DNA from 2 places in the Amycolatopsis cynarae genome. Region 2 is predicted to be linked to the other one. Evidence: riboswitches for the same ligand, from Rfam matches in the RefSeq annotation. Region 2 holds a riboswitch; the other holds the start of a gene.

Region 1 (10,617 bases), 3.3 Mb from region 2:
CCCGCTCCTGCCCGCCCTGAGAGACCGTTCGAGCCCCACCGCCCGGTGAACAGGCCGCAAACGTCTCGCCCAGGGCCCCGCGATCACGGCCGGCCTGGTTCGCCCAGCAGGCCTCCCGTGAGCGCACCTCCGCTTCCGCCTGCCGTCCGGCCTGCCGCGTCGAGGCCGGTCGAAGGCCCCCGGCCTCCCGTCGGCGGCGACCCCGATCGCCCACCCTTCGACGACCGGCGCTCGCCCACCGGCGGCTATCCCGTCCCGCCTCCTCCCCCGTTCGAGGACCGGCGCGCCACCCCCGGAGGTCCTCGCACCCCCGATCCCACCTCCGGTCGGCCCGCCGCCGTACCGGACCGGCCCGCGGCTCCCCCGCCCGGGCGCGGCACGACCACCGGCAGCTTCCGCGCCGCCGAACCGCCCGCCGCCGGGCGCAGCACCACCACCGGCAGCTTCCGCGCCGCCGAACCGCCCGTCGCCGGGCGCAGCACCACCACCGGCAGCTTCCGCGCCGCCGAACCGCCCGCCGCCGGGCGCAGCACCACCACCGGCAGCTTCCGCGCCGCCGAACCGCCCGTCGAACGCTCCCGCACCGATCTTCCGGACGGCCGCACCTCCACCGGCAGCCACCGCCCCGTCCGCCAGGCCGACGAGCGCAGCACCACGACCGGAAGTCACCGGGTTGTCGACAAACCCGCCGAAGACTCGTCGGCCACCCTCACCGGCACCCACCGCGCGGTCGGCAAGGCCGCGGGCCGCCGCCGCATCGCCGCCTGGCCCATCGTGCTGGGCGGGTTCATCGTGCTGATCGTGGTCGGCCTGCTCGGCTGGGGCTGGGCCAACAGCGTGCTCAACAGCCGTGCCGAGGCGCAGGCGAACTCCTGCACGGACGGCGACTCGTCGATGCGGGTGCTGGTCACCCCCAGCATCCAGCGGGCGGTGACCGAAGCCGCGGCGAAGTGGAACGACGCCAAGACCGTCGTGCACTCGCACTGCGTCCACATCGACGTGCAGGCCGCGCCTTCGGATCGCGTGCTCGACGCCCTGACCGGCAAGGCGAGCCTCGACTCGATCGGCGGGTTGCCCGCGGCCTGGGTTCCGGAGAACTCGTACTGGATCGCCCAGCTGCAGACCACCAAGCCCGGCATGATCGGCTCACCCGCCGAATCGATCGCTTCGGCCAGTTCGGCCGACTACCCGTTCCTCGGCCTGGCCGGAGCCACCGTGGACGAGGTGCAGGCCCGCGCCGCGCAGGTGTTCCGCGACTTCCTCCGGGAACCGGCCCAGCAGTCCGCGTTCGCCAAGCCCGCAGGCTGAGCGCGGATACGAAACGGCGCCGGCCGCCCGCTCCGGCCGGCTCAGGCGAGGTTGAAGGTGTCCGGGTCGGGGCCGATGCGGGCACCGGTGTCCAGCTTGCCGATGGCCGCCATGTCCTCGTCCGTCAGTGCGAAGTCGAACAGGGCGAAGTTCTCGGCGATCCGGGACGGCGTGACCGATTTGGGGATCACCACGTTGCCCAGCTGCAGATGCCAGCGGAGCACGATCTGCGCCGGGCTCCTGCCGTGGCGGGAGGCCAGCCCGGTGATCGTCTCGTCCGAGAGCAGCGCGCCCTGCGCGAGGGGGCTCCAGGCCTCGGTGACGATGCCGTGGTCGGCGTGGAAGGCGCGCAACTCGGCCTGTGCCAGGTTCGGGTGCAGCTCGACCTGGTTGACCGCGGGGACCACACCGGTCTCGTCGATGAGCCGGTTCAGGTGGGGGACCTGGAAGTTCGACACCCCGATGGCGCGGACACGGCCCTCGGAGAGGAGTTTCCCGAAAGCCCGCCACGTCTCGACGTAGGTGTCACGTGCGGGCAGCGGCCAGTGGATCAGGTACAGATCGAGGTAGTCCAGCCCGAGCCGCTCCATGCCGGCGTCGAAGGCCCGCAGCGCCGAGTCGTAGCCCTGGTCGGAGTTCCACAGCTTCGTGGTGACGAACAGTTCCCCCCGGGGCAGGCCGCACTCCCGGATCGCGGCGCCCACACCGGTTTCGTTCCGGTAGGCCGCCGCGGTGTCGATGCTGCGGTAGCCGGTCCGCAGCGCGGTCCGGACCACTTCCGCGGTGTCCTCGGCGGGGACCTGGAACACGCCGAAACCGAGCTGCGGGATCGTGACGCCGTTGTTCAGTTCGAGGTCGGGAACTACAGCCATGCGAATGCGTTCCTTACGTCGTCGCGGTCTTGAACGATCCGCCCCCGATCCTGCCACTCACCGCGCGCGGCCGCCGAAGGTACTCCCCCGTCCGCGGCCCCCTGCCGCAAGTGCGGTGAGCGGGTCCCCTCACCGCAACGCGCAAGCCGACCGGGGATGAGAGCGCTTTCGATTCCACCTGGCCCGGTAACGGCAGCGGCCCCGGACACGTGAGCGTGTCCGGGGCCTCCCCACTCTGTCCGACCCTCAAAGGGCGCCTGAGAGGTTCACCCGGGTGTTTTGTCGGGCTTGCACCGTCGGCGGGGTCACCACGCCGGGTTCTGGCCGGGACCCACTTTCCAGAGGCGTCTCGTCCGCGCGGTCCGGGTGCCTGTGAGGTTCCGGGGAAGAGTTGCTCCTTCGGCGCCGGCCCGGGGTGGGGGCCGGTCTCTCCCGCGCAGCTTCGGCGACTGCGGGATTCACCCTACCGTCAGCGCGATTCAGCCCGTACGCCGGGCATTGCGCCGCTGGCTCAACTCGTCCGACACCACGGATTCGACCTGGCCACCGTCGGCCCGTTCGGCGGGGAACTCGTGGATGGTGCCGCTGATCTCCGCCATCGGCACCTTGACCGCGATGCCGAAGACACCCTGGCCGCCCTGCAGGAGATCGACGATCTCCTCGGCCGAGGTGCACTCGTAGACGGTGGTGCCGTCGGACACCAGCGTCACCTTGGCGAGATCGTTCATCCCGCGGGCACGCAGATGATCGACGGCCACCCTGATGTTCTGCAGCGAGACCCCGGTGTCCAGTAACCTCTTGACGATCTTCAGCGCGAGGATGTCCTTGAAGGAGTAGAGGCGCTGCGAGCCGGACCCGTGCGCGGTGCGGATGCTCGGGGCGACCAGTTGCGTGCGGGCCCAGTAGTCGAGCTGCCGGTAGGTGATCCCGGCGATCTGGCAGGCCGCGGGCCCCCGGTATCCGACCAGCTCGTCGGGCAGGGACGCATCAGGGAAGAGTTCACCCTGCTCCCCGTCGACCGCCTTGACCGGCCTTTCGTCGACCACGCAAGCCTCCCCTCGCCCGGCTGGCAGGCCGGTCGAAACAACAACCAGGGCACCGGAGCGGAACCCCGCACGGCGAAACCGATCAGGTTGCGCCGAGCCGGACGAATCACACCTGGAACGATTTCCCGCCTTCGACGGTAAGCGTGGGGGCCCCGCTGGTCAACGCGACGCGCGGCAGACCTCGACCGGTTCATGAGCCTTCCGCCCGAGGTGCAGTTTTTACCTGTCCATGTTAATATTTACTCATGCAGATAACGGCCGAGATGCAGCCCGAGATCGGGCTGAGCGTGACCGAGGCGGCACGGCGGGCCCAGATCCTCACCGCCACCATCGACGTGCTCGCCGAGCACGGCTACTCCGCCACCACCTTCGAGAGCATCCGTGCCCGTGCCGGGCTGAGCAGCACCCGCATGATCAGCTACCACTTCGGCACCAAGGCCGATCTGATGAACGCCGTCCTCGGCATCCTGCTCCACGCCAAGGAGCAGTTCGTGCTGGAACGCGCCGGGCAGGCCACCGGCCGCACCGCACTGCTGCGCGCACACCTGCGCGCGGAGACGGACTTCGTGCGCGCACACCCGGACGCCGTCCGGGCACTGGACGAGGTGCGGCGCAACGCCGGACAGGATCCGATCATGGACGCGCTGCAGGCGGAGATGCGCTACGGGCGCCTGGAACGCCAACTGCGCCAGGGGCAGCAGGAAGGAGAGTTCGGGGAGTTCGCGCCCGCGGTGATGGCGAGGACGATCGCACACTCCGTGGACGGTGCGGCGGCGGCACTGGCGGCCGACCCGGCGACCGACCTCGAGGCCTACGGCGACGAACTGGCCGATCTGTTCGAGCGGGCGACCCGGCCCGCCGGTGCGGCGACGCCGGATCAGGCCCATTAGCTGACGCCGGAGCCGGTTCCGACCGAACCGGCTCCGAACCCGGGGTGCCGCGCTTGGGTGCCGCGCTCGCGACACGGGGAGACGGAACCCGGCCGTGCTCAGGTGTCGGCGCCGCGGAAGTCCTCCGGCGACACCGAGTCGAGGAACTCGCGGAACTTCTCGACCTCGTCCTCCTGCTCGTCCGGGATGATCAGCCCGGCCTCCTCGAGCACGGAATCGACCGCGTGGATCGGCACGCCGACGCGCAGCGCCAGGGCGACCGAGTCGCTCGGCCGGGCCGAAACCCGGACGTCTCCGTCGAAGACGAGTTCGGCGAAGAAGGTGCCCTCGCGCAGATCAGTGATCACCACCTGCTCGAGTTCGCGGCCGAGTGCCCCGATGACCTCCTTGAGCAGGTCGTGCGTCAACGGGCGGGCGGGACGGACACCCTGCTGCTCCAGGGCTATGGCCGTGGCTTCCACGGATCCGATCCAGATCGGGAGGTACCGCTCGCCCTCCGTCTCCCGCAGCAACAAGATCGGCTGATTCGCGGGCAATTCGACCCGCACGCCGACGACGCGCATCTCGCTCATCGGGCTTCGCCTCCCTCTCCTGTGCGCGGGCTGCAGCGCTGTTTCGAGGATCCCGCATCGACAAGGTCGACGCTACCCGTCATCTGGGCGCTGTGCTCGCAATTGTCCTTGTGCTGAGTCCGCATATCCGGTTTCCGGCAACCCATAACCAACCGTACGGCATGTCGGGCGCGCGCAAGAGTGTCGAAACTGTGTCATTACCGACCAGGCGCATCCGGCGTGACCAGTCGTCAGCCGCCGGTCACACCTCGGATACCGGCCTTGACCAGCAAAGTGTGCAGGGTGACCGACAGCGCGGCCAGCTCCCGCACCATTTCGTCCGCGCGGGCCTTCGCGTCGGCGTCCCGATGACGATAGACCGGGGCGACGATCTGCTCCAGCAGACCCACTTCCCGGTCCGCCGACGCGCGGAAGGCACGCAGATGCCGCGGCTCGATGCCGAACTCGGTCATCGCGCGGATCGTCCGGGCGATCTGGACGGAATCCGGATCGTAGAACCCGGCGGCCCCGGGACGAAGTAGGCCGTACTGCTCGAGTTCGGCCAGGGTGCGCACGTCGATGCCCGCCTCGGCGAGCAGTTCCTCCTGGGTCAGGCGGACCTGTCTGCCCGGTGCGAAATCCTCCGCACCGGGCAGGCCTTCGCCCGGGGTTTCACCGTCGCCCGCCGGGAGCGGCACGAGCTTGCGGGGCAGCCTGCCCACGCCGGGATCGACGCCACCGGCACCGCGGTCGGCGGCGTCGAGCTGTTCCTTGATCACTTTCAGGGGCAGGTAGTGATCCCGCTGGGCGGCCAGCACGAACCGCAGGCGCTCCACGTCCGCCGGGGCGAACTGCCGGTAGCCCGAGGGAGTCCGGCCGGGCTGGACCAGGCCTTCCGACTCGAGGAACCGGATCTTGGAGATGGTCACATCGGGGAAGTCGGCGCGAAGCTGCGCCAGCACGGCCCCGATGCTCAACGCATCGCGCTGTGGCCGCCCCGCAGCCGTCACTGTGCCCCCTGACCCCCGTGCCCCGGGCCGGTCAGGAAGACCAGGCGGAACTTGCCGATCTGGACCTCGTCACCGCCGGCGAGCACGGCCTGGTCCACCGGCTCGCGGTTGACGTAGGTGCCGTTGAGGCTGCCCACGTCGATGACGACGAATTCGCCGCCCTCCCGCCGGAACTCCGCGTGCCGCCGGGAAACCGTGACGTCGTCGAGGAAGATGTCGCTGTCCGGGTGCCTGCCCGCGCTGGTGGTGTCCCGGTCCAGCAGGAACCGGGACCCCGCGTTCGGGCCGCGCTTGACGACCAGCAGGGCCGAGCCTGCCGGAAGCGCGTCGACACCGGCGACCGAGGGCTCCGGCGCCGCCGACTCCTGCGCCTCCGCGTCCGCCAGGAAGTCGGCCCGGAAGATCGAAGTCCGCTCCGGAGACTGCTCCGGGGGAACGCCGGGCCCGTCGTTCGTGCTCACCTGAGCTCTCCTCACCACTGAAGTGTTTTGCCTAGCAACGTGTGCTGTCAACGTACCGTGCCTGATCGCGAAGGGGCTGCCGGGGCTCCCTCCCGGCCCCCGCGCGCCCGGCCCGGATCAGCCCGGATCGGCCCGGCTCAGCCCGCCGTCAGGGCCTGGTAGGCCTCCGAATCGAGCAGCGCCTCCACCGCCGACGGGTCCCCGGCCCTGATCTCGATGAGCCAGCCCTCGCCGTAGGGATCGCTGTTGATCAGCTCCGGGGAGTCGACCACGGCGCCGTTGACGGCCACCACCTCGCCGTCCACCGGAGCGAACAGTTCGGACACGCTCTTGGTCGACTCGACCTCGCCGAACACGTCGCCCGCCGACAGCTGCTTGCCCACCTCGGGCAGCTCGACGAAGACCACGTCGCCGAGCTGGTCCTGCGCGTACTCGGTGATGCCGACCCGGACCGAGTCACCGGAGCCGGTGGCCACCCACTCGTGCTCTTCGGTGTAGCGCAATTCTTCTGGTGCGGACACCCGCCGTCCCCTTTCTTCGCCGGTCCGCCGCCTGGCGGCGCGGACCTTCCGGCGGAAGTCTTACATCCGGCCGGTCCGGGCGGCACCCCGGATGGCCCGGACGGTCTGCAGGACGTACAACGCCCCGGACCACAGGTACAGCACACCGCCCCAGGTCATGAAGGCGTAGGCGATCGGGCGGGCGATCGCGGCCACCGTGGAATCGGCCGCGGCGCCCTGGGTCAGCAGCAGGAACGGGAAGGCGTACATCAGCACGAAGGTCGCCCCCTTGCCGATGTAGGTCACCTCGGGCGGGGCGAATCCGTTGCGCCGCAACACCAGGATCGCCACGCCGACGACCAGCTCGCGCACCACCAGCGCGGCCACCACCCACCAGGGCAGGATGCCCCGGAGGAGGAACGCGGCCAGGGTCGCGACGATGTAGAGCCGGTCGGCGGCGGGGTCGAGCAGCTGGCCGAGCCTGCTCGTCTGGTCGAGCCATCGGGCGAGTTTGCCGTCGAGCCAGTCGGTCAGCGCGCTGAACACCAGCAGCGCCAGCGCCCAGCCGTCGGCCTTCGGGCCCAGCAGCAGCCACAGGAAGACCGGCACCCCGGCCAGGCGGAGCAGGGACAGGAGATTGGGCACGGTGAGTGCCTGCCGGAGCAGCGGGGGCTGCTCCGGTCCGGCCACCGGGCCGTCCGGTGCAGAGGCAAGGGCACCGGCGGGACTGCTGTCGACGGGGCGCCCGGTCTCCGTGCCCTGACCGCGGGCGCGGGTGGTGTCCTCGGGCGCCCTGTCCGGGCGGGGCTCGATCACCCCGTCACCCTAGCTCGCCCGGTGAAGGCTCCAGCCGCGACGGCGCAGGTCGGCGCCGGTCAGCTTGAGCGGGCGGCCACGGTTGTCGGTGCCGACCCAGCGGGGGTTGCCGTCGCCCGGTTCGAGGACGTACGGGCGCCCCTGGCTCCACACCACGGTGCAGGGGGTGGTCGGCGGTTCGGCGTTTTCCGGGGACTGGGTTCCGTTTGTGCTTTCGGTGTTCATCGCTCTCTGAAGGGAAAGAGGGACAGGATTGGCTCACCGGGCAGGTACACCGCCAACGTCGGCGGCGGAACCGGCAACGTTAGCCCGCCCGAGGAGATTCACCCGCCCAGTGGAGGGGCCAACCCTACGCGGCGGTCCACTGTGGACCATCCATGGCCCGGTGCGCGGCGGCCCCCGCCCAGCGGTAGCCTCGCCCTGCCGGATCATGTCCGAGGGAGGAAACGATGATCGTCAGGCGGCTCGGCCCGCTGCTCGCCGGGGGCGCCACCGCGCTCCTCACCGCGTGCTCGGTGCCCGCCCCGCAGACCGCCGCGCCCGCCCTCACCGGAACCTCCGCGGGCCCGGCCTCCGGTTCCGCGACGGGCGCCGCCCCGGCCGGGCGCGCCGCGGCCACCGTGACGAGCGTGCCTGCCCTGGCGTCGGCCGACGGCAGTTGCGGCTCCGTCACCGCGGCCAGCGGCCTGACCCTGAGCGTGCTCGACAGCACCGCGACCGGCATCGGCTGCCCGCAGGCCCACCAGCTCGTGGCGAAGTTCCAGGCCGGGATCGCCGGGCAGCAGCCCGCGGGCTCCGGCCGCCCGGTGAGCGCCACCGTCGACGGCTGGTTGTGCGTGTCCGGCCCGCCCAGCTCCCAGGGCGGCACCACCTGCAGCCTCGACGACAAGACCGTGTACGCCCGCGTGGTCGCCGCCGAGTGACCCCGGACCGCCCGCGGAACCGCTTTGGCCCGCGGCCCGCTTTCCCCGCCGCCCCGGCCCGGTGATCGTGCGGAACGGGACCGTCGACTGCGGACCGGCGAACCGGCCGCGACATGCTCCACAGAGGACGGGCGCGAACTGAGCGCGCGAAGGGGCCCCGCACGCCACCCGTGCGGGGCCCCGTCGGCGCGCAGTGCGTCCGCTTCAGGACTTGAGCGAGGGGAAGTCCTCCTCGCGGAACTCACCGGGCGGCCTGCCGTCCGGAACGGACTGTTCCCGGCCGCGCAGTTCGACCCGCCGGATCTTGCCCGAGATCGTCTTGGGCAGTTCGGTGAACTCCAGCCGCCGGATCCGCTTGTAGGGCGCCAGGTGCTCGCGGCCGAAGGCCAGGATGCTCTCGGCCGTCGCCGCGTCCGCGGCGTGGCCCGCGGCCAGCACGACGTAGGCCTTCGGCACCGCCAGCCGGATCGGGTCCGGCGACGGCACGACGGCCGCCTCGGCCACCGCTTCGTGTTCCAGGAGCACGCTCTCCAGTTCGAACGGCGAAATCCGGTAGTCCGACGCCTTGAACACGTCGTCGGTGCGGCCCACGTAGGTGATGTAGCCGTCCTCGTCGATCGAGCCGACGTCACCGGTGTGGTAGTAGCCGCCCTCGAACGCCGTCGCGGTGCGCTCGTCGTCGTCGGCGTAGCCCGCCATCAGCCCGACCGGGCGGTGCGCGAGGTCGAGGCAGATCTCGCCCTCGGTGCTGCGCTGCCCGGTGACCGGGTCGAGAAGCGCCACCGTGAACCCGGGCAGCGGCCGCCCCATCGAACCGGACTTGACCGGCTGTCCCGGGGTGTTGGCGATCTGCACACTGCTCTCGGTCTGGCCGAAGCCGTCCCGGATGGTCACGCCCCAGGCCCTGCGGACCTGGTCGATCACCTCCGGGTTGAGCGGCTCACCCGCCCCGACCACCTTGCGGGGCGGGTTCTTCAGTTCCGTCAGGTCGGCCTGGATGAGCATCCGCCACACCGTCGGCGGCGCGCAGAAACTGGTGATCCCGCACCGGTCCATCTGCGCCATCAGCCGGGTGGCGTCGAACCGGTCGTAGTTGTACAGGAACACCGTCGCCTCGGCGTTCCACGGCGCGAACACGTTGCTCCAGGCGTGCTTGGCCCAGCCCGGCGAGGAGATGTTCAGGTGCACGTCGCCCGGTTCCAGGCCGATCCAGTACATAGTGGACAAATGGCCCACCGGGTAGGAGACGTGCGTGTGCTGCACCAGCTTCGGCTTGGCCGTGGTGCCCGAGGTGAAGTACAGCAGGAGCGGGTCGGCGGCCGCGGTGGCACCGTCCGGAGTGAACTCCGTGGCGCCGGTGGCGGTGTCGGCGAAGGACAGCCAGCCGGGCACCTCCTCGCCCACCGCGATCCGCGTGTAATCACCCGTCACCCCGGCGAACTTCGGTGCGTCGGCCGAGCGCACCACGACATGGCGTGCCGCGCCGCGCTCGACCCGGTCACGCAGGTCGTCCGGACCGAGCAGGGTGGACGCCGGGATGATCACGGCGCCGAGCTTGATCGAGGCGAGGATGGTCTCCCACAGCTCCACCTGGTTGCCCAGCATGAGGATCAGCCGGTCGCCGCGGCGCACGCCGTGCCCGCGTAGCCAGTTCGCCACGCGGTTCGACCGTTCCGAAAGTTCGGGGAAGGTCCATCGCCCCTCCGACCCGTCCTCCTCGACGATCCACAGCGCGTACCGCTGGGCGTTCTCCGGGGCGCGCGCGATCACGTCGAACCAGTCGAGCGCCCAGTTGAACTCCTCCGGCATCGGCCAGGCGAATTCCCGGTACGCGGTGTCGTAGTCCTCGCGGTGTGCCAGCAGGTAGTCGCGGGCCTGGCGGAAAGCGTCGTTGCTCACCTGTTCTCCTCACTCACCCTTGAATTCGGGCTTCCTGCGCTCCATGAAGGCCTGCACGGCCTCCCCCAGATCCTTGCTGGGCAGGAACGCGGCGTTCCAAGTCGAGACGTAGCGCAGCCCGTCGGCGACCTGGCGTTCGGTGTTGAGCGAGAGCACCTCCTTGATGCCCTGCACGACCAGCGGCGGGTTCTCGGCGATCTCCGCCGCCATCGCGCGGGCCGCGGCGAGCACCGCCTCCTGATCCGGGTAGACGTCGTTGACCAGGCCGATCCGTTCGGCGCGGGCGGCGTCGATGTCCTTACCGGTCAGGGCCAGCTCCCGCAGGTGCCCCTCGCCGATCA
Region 2 (10,617 bases):
GTCTACGGGCACAACCGGATCATGCTGGCCGCCGGCAGCCGGGCGGCCGCGATCCTCGGCACCCAGGCGAAGGGGCACTGCTACCACCATCAGGCCGTGGCGCGGCTCGGCACGGGGCTGCGGGCGGTGGGCTGGGCGGCGGACGGCACCATCGAGGCGGTGGAGCTGCCCGGCGAGCGGTTCGTGCTCGGGGTGCAGTGGCATCCGGAACAGGACGTGGAAGACGTACGGCTGTTCGCGGCGCTCCTGGAGGCCGCATGAGCGAGACTGGCGAAGCCCCCGCTCATGCGGGCCGACCGGGTGCGGGTGTCCCGCAAAACACTGGAGGCGGCATGAGCGAGGTCGCGACCAGAGCCGTGAGGGGTCGCCTCACGGCACCAACACACTGGAGGCGGTGTGAGTGAGCTTGTGACCACTGTGGACGTGGTCAACCCGGCGACCGAGGAGGTCCTCACCTCGGTGCCGCTGGCTTCGCTGGAGGAGACCGACGAGGCGATCGCGCGGGCGCAGGCGGCCCTGCCCGCATGGCGCGCCGTCGCCCCCGGCGACCGCGCGCGGTTGCTGCGGGCCTTCGCCGAGGCGGTGGACGCGGACCGGGAGCACCTGGCCCGGCTGGAGGTGCGCAACTCCGGGCACACGATCTCCAACGCCCGCTGGGAGGCGGGCAACGTCCGTGACGTGCTGCACTACTACGCGGCGGCGCCCGAACGGCTGCTCGGCAGCCAGATCCCGGTACCGGGCGGGGTGAACGTCACGTTCCACGAACCGCTCGGCGTGGTGGGGATCATCGTGCCGTGGAACTTCCCGCTGCCGATCGCGGCCTGGGGGTTCGCCCCCGCGCTGGCCGCCGGGAACACCGTGGTGCTGAAACCGGCCGAGTCGACCCCGCTGACCGCGCTTCGGCTGGCGGAACTGGCGCGGCAGGCCGGCCTGCCCGAGGACGTGTTCCAGGTGCTGCCGGGGGCGGGGCCCGTGGTGGGGCAGCGGTTCGTGACCCATCCCGCGGTGCGCAAGGTCGTGTTCACCGGCTCCACCGCGGTGGGCAAGCGGATCATGGCGGGCTGCGCGGAGCAGGTGAAGCGGGTCACCCTCGAACTCGGCGGCAAGAGCGCGAACATCGTCTTCGCCGACGCGGACCTGGAGAGGGCCGCGGCGACCGCGCCCTACGGCGTGTTCGACAACGCGGGCCAGGACTGCTGCGCCCGGTCCCGCATCCTGGTGGAACGGCCGGTTTACGACCGGTTCCTGGAGCTGCTGGAACCGGCGGTGCGCGGGGTGGTGGTCGGCGACCCGGCCGACGAGCGCACCGAGATGGGCCCGCTGATCTCCGCGGCGCACCGGGCGAAGGTGGCCTCCTACGTCACGGACGGCACGAGGGTCGCCTTCCGGGGGAGCGCCCCGGACGGTCCCGGTTTCTGGTTCCCGCCCACCGTGGTGCTGCCGGAGTCCCCGACCGATCCGCTGGTCACCGACGAGATCTTCGGCCCGGTGGTGGCGGTGGTGCCGTTCGACGGCGAGGCGGACGCGATCCGGCTGGCCAACGACACCGCCTACGGGCTGTCCGGGTCGATCTGGACCTCGGACGTGGGCCGGGCGTTGCGGGTCTCGCGGGGGGTCGAGGCGGGCAACCTGTCGGTCAACTCGCATTCTTCGGTGCGGTACTGGACGCCGTTCGGCGGGTTCAAGCAGTCCGGCCTCGGCCGGGAGCTCGGCCCGGCGGCGGCCGAGTCCTTCACCGAGACCAAGAACGTCTTCCTGAGCACGGAGGTATGAGGTCCATGCAGCGTTTCGACGGCCGCGTCGCGGTGATCACCGGCGGGGGCAGCGGCATCGGCCTGGCCACGGCCCGGCGGCTGGCGGGCGAGGGCGCCAAGGTGGTGATCGCCGACGTCGACGCGGTCGCGGGCAAGGCCGCCGCCGACGAGGTGGACGGCGAGTTCATCGCCACGGACGTGACGAGCGAGGCGCAGGTCCAGGCGCTGTTCGACACCACCGTGGCGCGGTTCGGCTCGCTGGACGTGGCGTTCAACAACGCCGGGATCTCCCCGCCCGAGGACGACTCGATCCTCACCACCGGCATCGAGGCCTGGCAGAAGGTGCAGCAGGTCAACCTCACCTCGGTCTACCTGTGCTGCCGGTACGCGATCCCCCACATGCAGCGCCAGGGCAAGGGTTCCATCGTCAACACCGCTTCCTTCGTGGCGGTGATGGGCGCGGCGACCTCGCAGATCTCCTACACCGCGTCGAAGGGCGGGGTGCTGGCCATGACCCGTGAACTGGGCGTGCAGTTCGCGCGGGAGGGCATCCGGGTGAACGCGCTGTGCCCGGGACCGGTCAACACGCCGCTGCTGCGGGAGCTGTTCGCCAAGGACCCGGAACGGGCCGCCCGCAGGCTGGTGCACGTGCCGCTGGGCCGGTTCGCCGAGCCGGAGGAGATCGCCGCCGCGGTGGCCTTCCTCGCCAGCGATGATGCGTCGTTCATCACGGCGTCGCAGTTCCTGGTGGACGGTGGGATCAGCGGCGCGTACGTTACCCCGCTGTAAGGGCGCTGTAGAGTGAAACCAGACAACTGAACACGGCCGACATGAGCCTGAGCGGGAGAGCCCCCGTCGCCACACGGGGCACCGAAGGAGCAACTTCCCCGCCAATCTCTCAGGTACCAGTTACCGCTCGGGCCAGGCCACTCTGGAAAGCAGGCGCAGCCGGTGCGCCTCACCCAAGGTGAAAGCCGCGCGAGCGGTGAAACTCTCAGGTGCCGATGACAGAGGGGGAGTTCCCAGCCGCGGGCGAGCGAGTCCGCGTCCGGTAGTGAGGAGCTCCCGTGTTGTTCGCCGACCGCCATATCGGACCGTCCGGGCACGAGCAGGCCAAGATGCTCGCCGAGTGCGGGTACTCGAGCCTCGACGCGCTCGTGGAGGCGGCCGTGCCCACGGCCATCCGCAACCCCCGCGAACTCGACCTGCCCGTGGCGGCCTCCGAGCAGGACGCACTCGCCGAGCTGCGGGCGCTCGCGGCCAAGAACCGGCCGATGACGCAGATGATCGGGCTGGGTTTCCACGACACGGTCACCCCCGCGGTGATCCGCCGCAACGTGCTGGAAAGCCCCGCCTGGTACACCGCCTACACGCCCTACCAGCCCGAGATCTCGCAGGGCAGGCTCGAAGCACTGCTCAACTTCCAGACCATGGTGTCCGACCTGACCGGCCTGGACACCGCGAACGCGTCGCTGCTGGACGAGTCCACCGCGGTGGCCGAGGCCGTGATGCTGATGCGGCGCGCCTCCAAGGCCAAGTCGCAGCGGGTGGTGCTGGACGCCGAATGCCTGCCGCAGACCATCGCGGTGGTGCGCACCCGTGCCGAGGCGGTCGGCATCGAGGTGGTGGTACGCGATCTGGCCACCGGCCTGCCCGAGGAGTTCTTCGGCGTGGTCGTGCAGTACCCCGGGGCCTCCGGTGTCCTGCGCGGCAAGGGTTTCTACGAGGCGATCGGGACCGTGGCCAGGGAGGCGGGCGCGCTCTACACCGTCGCCGCAGACCTGCTGGCCCTCACCCTGATCGAGGCGCCGGGCGAGTTCGGCGCCGACATCGCGGCCGGGACCACGCAGCGCTTCGGGGTGCCGCTCGGCTACGGCGGCCCGCACGCCGGGTACCTGGCCGTGCGGTCCGGCCTTCAGCGGTCGATGCCCGGCCGTCTCGTCGGGGTCTCGGTGGACGCCGACGGCGCCCCGGCCTACCGCCTGGCGCTGCAGACCCGGGAGCAGCACATCCGCCGCGAGAAGGCCACCTCCAACATCTGCACCGCCCAGGTGCTGCCCGCGGTGCTGGCCGCGATGTACGCGGTCTACCACGGCCCGGACGGACTGCGGGACATCGCCGCCCGCGTGCACTCCCTCGCCTCCGGGCTGGCGGCCGCGCTGCGGGACGGCGGGGTCGAGGTCGTCCACGAGAGCTTCTTCGACACGGTGCTGGTGCGGGTGCCCGGCCGTGCCGCCCGGCTGGTCGGCGACGCACGCCGCTTCGGCATCAACCTCGGCCTGGCCGACGAGGACCACATCCGCATCGCCTGCGACGAGGTCACCACGCTGGACGCACTGCGCCGGGTGCTGCTCGCCTTCGACCTGGAGGCCCACGCGGAGCCGGGCGCCCCGGCGCTGCCCGCCGGGCTGGCCCGCCGGTCGGAGTTCCTGACTCACGAGGTCTTCCACTCGCACCGCTCCGAGACCGCAATGCTGCGCTACCTGCGGCGACTGTCCGATCAGGACTACGCACTGGACCGCGGCATGATCCCCCTCGGCTCGTGCACCATGAAGCTCAACGCGACCGCGGAGATGGAGCCGATCACCTGGCCCGCCTTCGCCGGACTGCACCCGTTCGCCCCGGCCGAGGACGCCGCGGGCTACCGCGAGCTGATCGGCCAGCTGTGCGACTGGCTGGCCGAGGTCACCGGCTACCACAGCGTTTCGCTGCAGCCGAACGCCGGAAGCCAGGGCGAACTGGCCGGGCTGCTGGCGATCCGCGCCTACCACCGGGCCAACGGGCAGGCCGGGCGCACCGTCTGCCTGATCCCGTCCTCGGCGCACGGCACGAACGCCGCCTCCGCGGCGCTGGCCGGGATGCGCGTGGTGGTGGTCGCCTGCAACGACGACGGCGATGTCGACCTGGCCGATCTGCAGGCCAAAGTGGACGCCCACCGCGACAGCCTGGCCGCGATCATGGTCACCTACCCGTCCACCCACGGCGTGTACGAGAACGGCATCAACGAGATCGCCCGGATCGTGCACGAGGGCGGCGGCCAGGTCTATGTGGACGGTGCCAACCTCAACGCGCTGCTCGGGCTGGCGAAGCCGGGCGAGTTCGGCGGCGACGTGTCGCACCTGAACCTGCACAAGACGTTCTGCATCCCGCACGGCGGTGGCGGGCCGGGCGTGGGGCCGGTCGCGGTGCGCGAGCACCTCGCGCCGTACCTGCCGAACCACCCGCTGGACGAGGCGGCGGGCCCGGCCACCGGGGTCGGCCCGATCTCGGCCGCACCGTACGGTTCCGCGTCGATCCTGCCGATCTCGTGGGCCTACGTGCGGATGATGGGTGCCCCCGGGCTGACTTCGGCCACCAAGGTCGCGGTGCTGGCCGCGAACTACGTGGCCGCACGCCTGGCCCCGCACTACCCGGTGCTCTACACCGGGCGCAACGGCCTGGTCGCCCACGAGTGCATCCTGGACCTGCGCGCGCTCACCAAGCGCACCGGCGTGACCGTGGACGACGTCGCGAAGCGCCTTGTGGACTACGGGTTCCACGCGCCGACGATGTCCTTCCCGGTGGCGGGCACGCTGATGGTCGAGCCGACCGAGAGCGAGGACGTGGCCGAGATCGACCGGTTCTGCGACGCGATGATCGCCATCCGCCGCGAGATCGAGGAGATCGCCGAGGGCCGCTGGCCGGTGGAGCGCAGTCCGCTGCGCAACGCCCCGCACACCGCGGAAACGCTGACCTCGGACTGGGATCTGCCCTACGACCGGAAGCTGGCGGTGTACCCGCAGGGAGTCTCGCCCAAGGCGAAGTACTGGCCGCCGGTCCGCCGCATCGACGGCGCCTACGGCGACCGCAACCTCGTCTGCTCGTGCCCGCCGATCGAAGCCTACGGGAGCTGACCGATGCACACCGCACTCCATGGCGTCCACAAAGGACTCGGCGCGCTGTTCACCGACTTCGCGGGCTGGGAGATGCCGGTCCGGTACTCGAGCGAGCTCGCCGAGCACCGGGCCGTGCGTGAAGCCGCGGGCCTGTTCGACCTCTCGCACATGGGCGAGATCGAGCTGACCGGCCCGCAGGCGGCGCAGGCGCTGGACTACGCGCTGGTCGGCGCGCTGTCCGCGGTCAAGCCCGGCCGCGCCCGCTACACGATGATCTGCGCGCCCGACGGCGGCGTGCTGGACGACCTCGTGGTGTACCGGCTGGCCGAGGAGAGGTTCCTCGTCGTCGCCAACGCCGGCAACGCGCCCGCCGTCGCCGCCGAGCTCACCGCCCGTGCCTCCGGCTTCGATGCCGAGGTCACCGACCGTTCGGCCGAAACCGCGCTGGTCGCGGTGCAGGGCCCGCACTCCGCGGCGATCGTGGGCGCGGTGACCGGAGCCGATCTGGCGGAGCTGAAGTACTACGCGAGCATGCCCGCCCGGGTGCGGGAACACGAGGTGCTGCTGGCGCGCACCGGTTACACCGGCGAGGACGGCTTCGAACTGTACGTGCCCGCGGCCGAAGCCGCGGACCTGTGGCGGATCCTCAGCGAGGCCGGAGCGGCGCACGGGCTGCTGCCCGCCGGGCTGGCCTGCCGGGACACGCTGCGGCTGGAAGCCGGAATGCCCTTGTACGGCAACGAACTGAACCGCGAGCTGTCGCCGTTCGACGCCGGTCTCGGCCGCGTGGTGAAGTTCGACAAGCCCGGTGACTTCGTCGGCAGGGACGCGCTGGCGGGCCGGACCGAACCGGAGAAGATCCTGGTGGGCCTGCGCGGCAGCGGGCGGCGGGCGCCCCGGCACGGCTACCGCGTGCTGGACGGGGACCGCGAGATCGGGGAGATCACCAGCGGTGCGCTGTCCCCGACGCTGGGCCATCCGATCGCCATGGCCTACGTGCCCGCCGGTTACGGCGAGCCGGGGACGGGCCTGTCGGTGGACATCCGGGGCCGCATCGAACCGGTCGAGGTGGTTTCGATGCCGTTCTACCGCCGCGGCTGAAATGGCCATCAGCGTCTTCGACCTGTTCTCGATCGGGATCGGGCCGTCGAGTTCGCACACCGTCGGCCCGATGCGGGCGGCCTGCCTGTTCGTCGCGGCGCTGGCCGAAGAGGGACTGCTCGGGCGCACCACCCGCGTCCGGGTCGAACTGTTCGGCTCGCTGGGGGCGACCGGGCACGGCCACGGCAGCGACCGGGCCGTCCTTTTGGGACTGTCCGGTGAGCGGCCCGAGGACGTGGACACCGCTTCGGTGCCGGAAAAGGTCTCGCGGATAAGGGAAACCGGCCTGCTGCCCCTTCCCGGCGGCCCCGAGATCGCCTTCGACGAGCGGACCGATCTGGTGCTGCACCGGCGCCGGTCCCTGCCGGAGCACCCGAACGGCATGGTCTTCCGCGCGTTCGGGCCGGACCTGCTGGCCGAACGCACGTACTACTCGGTCGGCGGCGGTTTCGTCCGCGGCGAGCACGGGATCGCCGAGGACGACACGAAGCTGCCCCACCCCTTCTCCACCGGCGCCGAACTGCTCACGCTGTGCCGCGAAACCGGGCTGCCGATCAGCGAGATCATGCTGCGCAACGAGCTTTCCTGGCGCAGCCGCGACGAAATCAGGCAGGGCCTGCTGCACATCTGGGAGGTCATGGCCGGCTGCGTGCGCGAGGGCTGCGCGCGCGACGGCGTGCTGCCCGGCGGGCTGAAGGTACCCCGGCGGGCGAAGGCCCTGCACGCCAAGTTGCTCGCCGAGGAGGGCACCGAGGACTCGCTGTCCGCAATGGACTGGGTCAGCCTGTACGCGCTCGCGGTCAACGAGGAGAACGCCTCCGGGGGCCGCGTGGTGACGGCGCCGACGAACGGGGCCGCCGGGATCATCCCGGCGGTGCTGCACTACTACCGCCGTTTCGTCCGGGAGTCGAACGACGACGGGGTGGTCACCTTCCTGCTCACCGCCGGGGCGATCGGGTCGATCCTCAAGCAGACCGGCTCCATCTCGGGCGCGGAGGTGGGCTGCCAGGGAGAAGTGGGCTCCGCGTGCGCGATGGCCGCGGCGGGGCTGACCGAGGTGCTGGGCGGCACCCCCGCGCAGGTGGAGAACGCGGCGGAGATCGGGGTCGAGCACCATCTGGGGCTCACCTGCGATCCGGTCGGCGGGCTGGTGCAGATCCCGTGCATCGAACGCAACGCGGTCGGCGCGGCGAAGGCGATCCACGCGGCGCGCATGGCGCTGCGCGGCGACGGCGTCCACGTGGTGACCCTGGACAAGGCGATCAAGACCATGCGCGAGACCGGCGCGGACATGAAGGTCAAGTACAAGGAGACCGCGCGCGGCGGACTCGCCGTCAACGTGATCGAATGCTGACATGGAAAGCGGCGCGGGGGAGGCGTTGTTCCGGCCGGTGAGGGCCGGGAACGCGTTCGAGGAGACGGTCGAGCGCCTGCTGCAGGCCATCCGGCTCGGGGTCGTCGGTGCGGGTGAGCGGCTTCCCGCCGAACGGGAACTGGCCGAGAGGCTCGGCGTCAGCCGGGTCACGCTGCGGGAAGCGATCAGGGCGCTCGCCGACGCGGGGTACGTCGAATCGCGGCGGGGCCGCTACGGCGGCACCTTCGTCAACGAGACGCTGCCGGAGCCGCCGGAGGAGGAGAGCCTGCGGCTCACCGTGGCCGAACTCGAGGACACCCTGAGCCTGCGGCACGTGCTGGAGACCGGCGCCGCGGAACTGGCCGCGAGCCGCCCGCTCGATGCGGCCGGGCGCGAACACCTGACCGCGACGCTGGCCGAGGCCTCCGCCGCCGATCTCGCCGACTACCGGCGCCGGGACTCGCGCCTGCACCTGGCGATCGCCGAGGTGACCGGATCCGGCTCGCTCACCTCCGCGGTGGCGGACGTGCGGATGCGGGTGAACCGGCTGCTCGACCGGATCCCGCTGCTGGAGCCGAACCTCGAGCACTCCAACGTCCAGCACGACGCGATCGTCCGGGCGATCCTCGCCGGTGAGGCGGCGACCGCCCGCCAGGCCATGGCCGAACACCTGGAGGGCACGGAGTCCCTGCTCCGCGCCTTCCTCGCCTGAGCAGTCCCGGCCGGCCCGGGCCGTCCGGGCTCAGCGGCGGTGCCGGTGGCGCGGGAGGTCCAGGCTGAGCAACGCGTCGCGCAGCGCCGCGCGCAGGCGGCCCGCGTCCAGCGGGGCGAGTACCGTCGCCTCGCCCGGCGGCGGGACGAGCACCACCTGCCCGCCCTCGATGAACACGGTCAGCACCTGCCGTCTGCCGATCACGTCCCGGCAGGTGATGGACCACTCGTCCCGGATCGCCACCCTGAGCCGCCTCCCTCTCGCGTCGAGCGGACGACGATGCGACGGGCGGCGCTTGTTGTCGTGACGCCAGCGGCGGAAATCGCCGCGTGGCGGTACCGTGAGCCACGTCACTGGCGGAGGGAGACAGGGCATGCCGCAACCCCAGCGGATCGTGATCATCGGCGCCGGTCTCGGCGGTGCCTCGGCAGCGGCTGCGCTACGGGAAGGCGGTTACCCGGGTGAGGTCGTGGTGCTCGGCGGCGAGTCGCACCGGCCGTACGAGCTGCCCGCGCTGTCGAAGGGGCTTCTGCTCGGCGAAACCGACGAGCCCGACTGGGTGCGGGACGAGGACTTCTACCGGCAGCACGACATCGACCTGCGCCTCGGCACCGTCGCCACGCGCGTCGAACTGGGCGCCCGCCTGGTCCTCGACGGGCACGGCGGTGAGCATCGTTTCGACAAACTCCTGCTGGCCACCGGTTCCCGGCCCCGGATGCTCCCGGTGCCCGGGGCCGACCTGACCGGGGTGCACACGCTCCGCACCCTCGACGACGCCCTCACCCTGCGGTCCGAGTTCGCGCGAGTGAACCAGGTGGTGATCATCGGTGCGGGCTGGATCGGCACGGAAGTGGCGGCCGCGGCGCGCAAGCACGAGGTGGACGTGACCGTGGTCGACCGCCTGCCCGCGCCCCTGCTGCCGGTGCTCGGCCCGGAGATCGCGTCGGTGTTCCAGGACCTGCACACCCTGCACGGGGTGCGATGGCGCCTCGACAGCGGGATCACCGAGCTGACCGGCGGCCCGGACGGGGTGCACGGGGTGCGGCTGGCGGACGGCACCGAACTGCCCGCCGAACTGGTGCTGGTCGCGGTGGGCGTGAAACCCCGCGCCGACCTGGCGCACGCGGCCGGGCTCGAACTGTCCGACGACGGCGGCGTCGCCGTGGACGCGGCCCTGCGCACGTCCGGGCCGGACATCTACGCCGTCGGCGACATCGCCGCCCAGTTCCACCCGCGCTACGACCGGCGGGTGCGCGTCGAGCACTGGGCCAACGCGAAGAACCAGGGCACTCACGTCGCCCAGAACCTCGTCGGGGCGCACGAGCCGTACCTCAACTCACCGTACTTCTTCTCCGACCAGTACGACCTGGGATGCGAGTACCGGGGACTGGCGAACCTCGACACCGACCGGCTCGTGGTGCGCGGCGACCTGGCCGGGCGCCGGTTCATCGCGTTCTGGGTGCGCGACGGGCGCGTCCAGGCGGCGATGAACGTCAACGACTGGGACCACGGGGACGCACTGAAGCGCATCGTGGACGGACAACTCACGGTGGACGACGACACACTGACCAACGGCGACCTGTCCAGCCTCGGTTAGGCCAGGGCGTTGCCGTGAAGGGCCCCTTCACGGTCGATAGGCGTTCTTTCCCGTGAGGGGACCCCTCACGGCAGTCGTTCGACAGGGGAACGGCACTCCGGGGACCAGGTTTAGGCGGGGAGAGGGGTGGGCTTCCGGGTGGTCAGGGTCGCGAAGGCGATCAGGGCGGCGACGGCGAAGCCGGCCATGATCGAGGCCATCGGGATCGCGGTGGTGGTGCCGCC

What was found. A riboswitch is a leader RNA that binds a small molecule or an ion and turns the genes downstream of it on or off. The one in region 2 is predicted to bind glycine.
Region 1: another riboswitch for glycine. It lies ahead of ORV05_RS20335 (aldo/keto reductase); the one in region 2 lies ahead of gcvP (aminomethyl-transferring glycine dehydrogenase).

What each region holds. Positions count from the first base shown of each region.
Region 1 covers NZ_CP113836.1:4,257,538-4,268,154, forward strand. The annotation lists gene ORV05_RS20330 (substrate-binding domain-containing protein) at 118-1,308, shown strand; gene ORV05_RS20335 (aldo/keto reductase) at 1,350-2,180, opposite strand; glycine riboswitch at 2,529-2,625, opposite strand; gene ORV05_RS20340 (MerR family transcriptional regulator) at 2,660-3,226, opposite strand; gene ORV05_RS20345 (TetR/AcrR family transcriptional regulator) at 3,472-4,116, shown strand; gene ORV05_RS20350 (bifunctional nuclease family protein) at 4,215-4,688, opposite strand; gene ftsR (transcriptional regulator FtsR) at 4,919-5,677, opposite strand; gene garA (glycogen accumulation regulator GarA) at 5,674-6,138, opposite strand; gene gcvH (glycine cleavage system protein GcvH) at 6,276-6,659, opposite strand; gene ORV05_RS20370 (CDP-alcohol phosphatidyltransferase family protein) at 6,720-7,328, opposite strand; gene ORV05_RS20375 (hypothetical protein) at 7,464-7,679, opposite strand; gene ORV05_RS20380 (hypothetical protein) at 7,904-8,377, shown strand; gene ORV05_RS20385 (AMP-binding protein) at 8,582-10,276, opposite strand; gene ORV05_RS20390 (crotonase/enoyl-CoA hydratase family protein) at 10,286-10,617, opposite strand, start outside.
Region 2 covers NZ_CP113836.1:927,792-938,408, forward strand. The annotation lists gene ORV05_RS04465 (gamma-glutamyl-gamma-aminobutyrate hydrolase family protein) at 1-261, shown strand, start outside; gene ORV05_RS04470 (aldehyde dehydrogenase family protein) at 409-1,773, shown strand; gene ORV05_RS04475 (3-oxoacyl-ACP reductase) at 1,779-2,543, shown strand; glycine riboswitch at 2,586-2,679, shown strand; glycine riboswitch at 2,681-2,772, shown strand; gene gcvP (aminomethyl-transferring glycine dehydrogenase) at 2,873-5,647, shown strand; gene gcvT (glycine cleavage system aminomethyltransferase GcvT) at 5,651-6,730, shown strand; gene ORV05_RS04490 (L-serine ammonia-lyase) at 6,732-8,084, shown strand; gene ORV05_RS04495 (FadR/GntR family transcriptional regulator) at 8,086-8,796, shown strand; gene ORV05_RS04500 (hypothetical protein) at 8,827-9,039, opposite strand; gene ORV05_RS04505 (NAD(P)/FAD-dependent oxidoreductase) at 9,170-10,393, shown strand; gene ORV05_RS04510 (Bcr/CflA family multidrug efflux MFS transporter) at 10,504-10,617, opposite strand, start outside.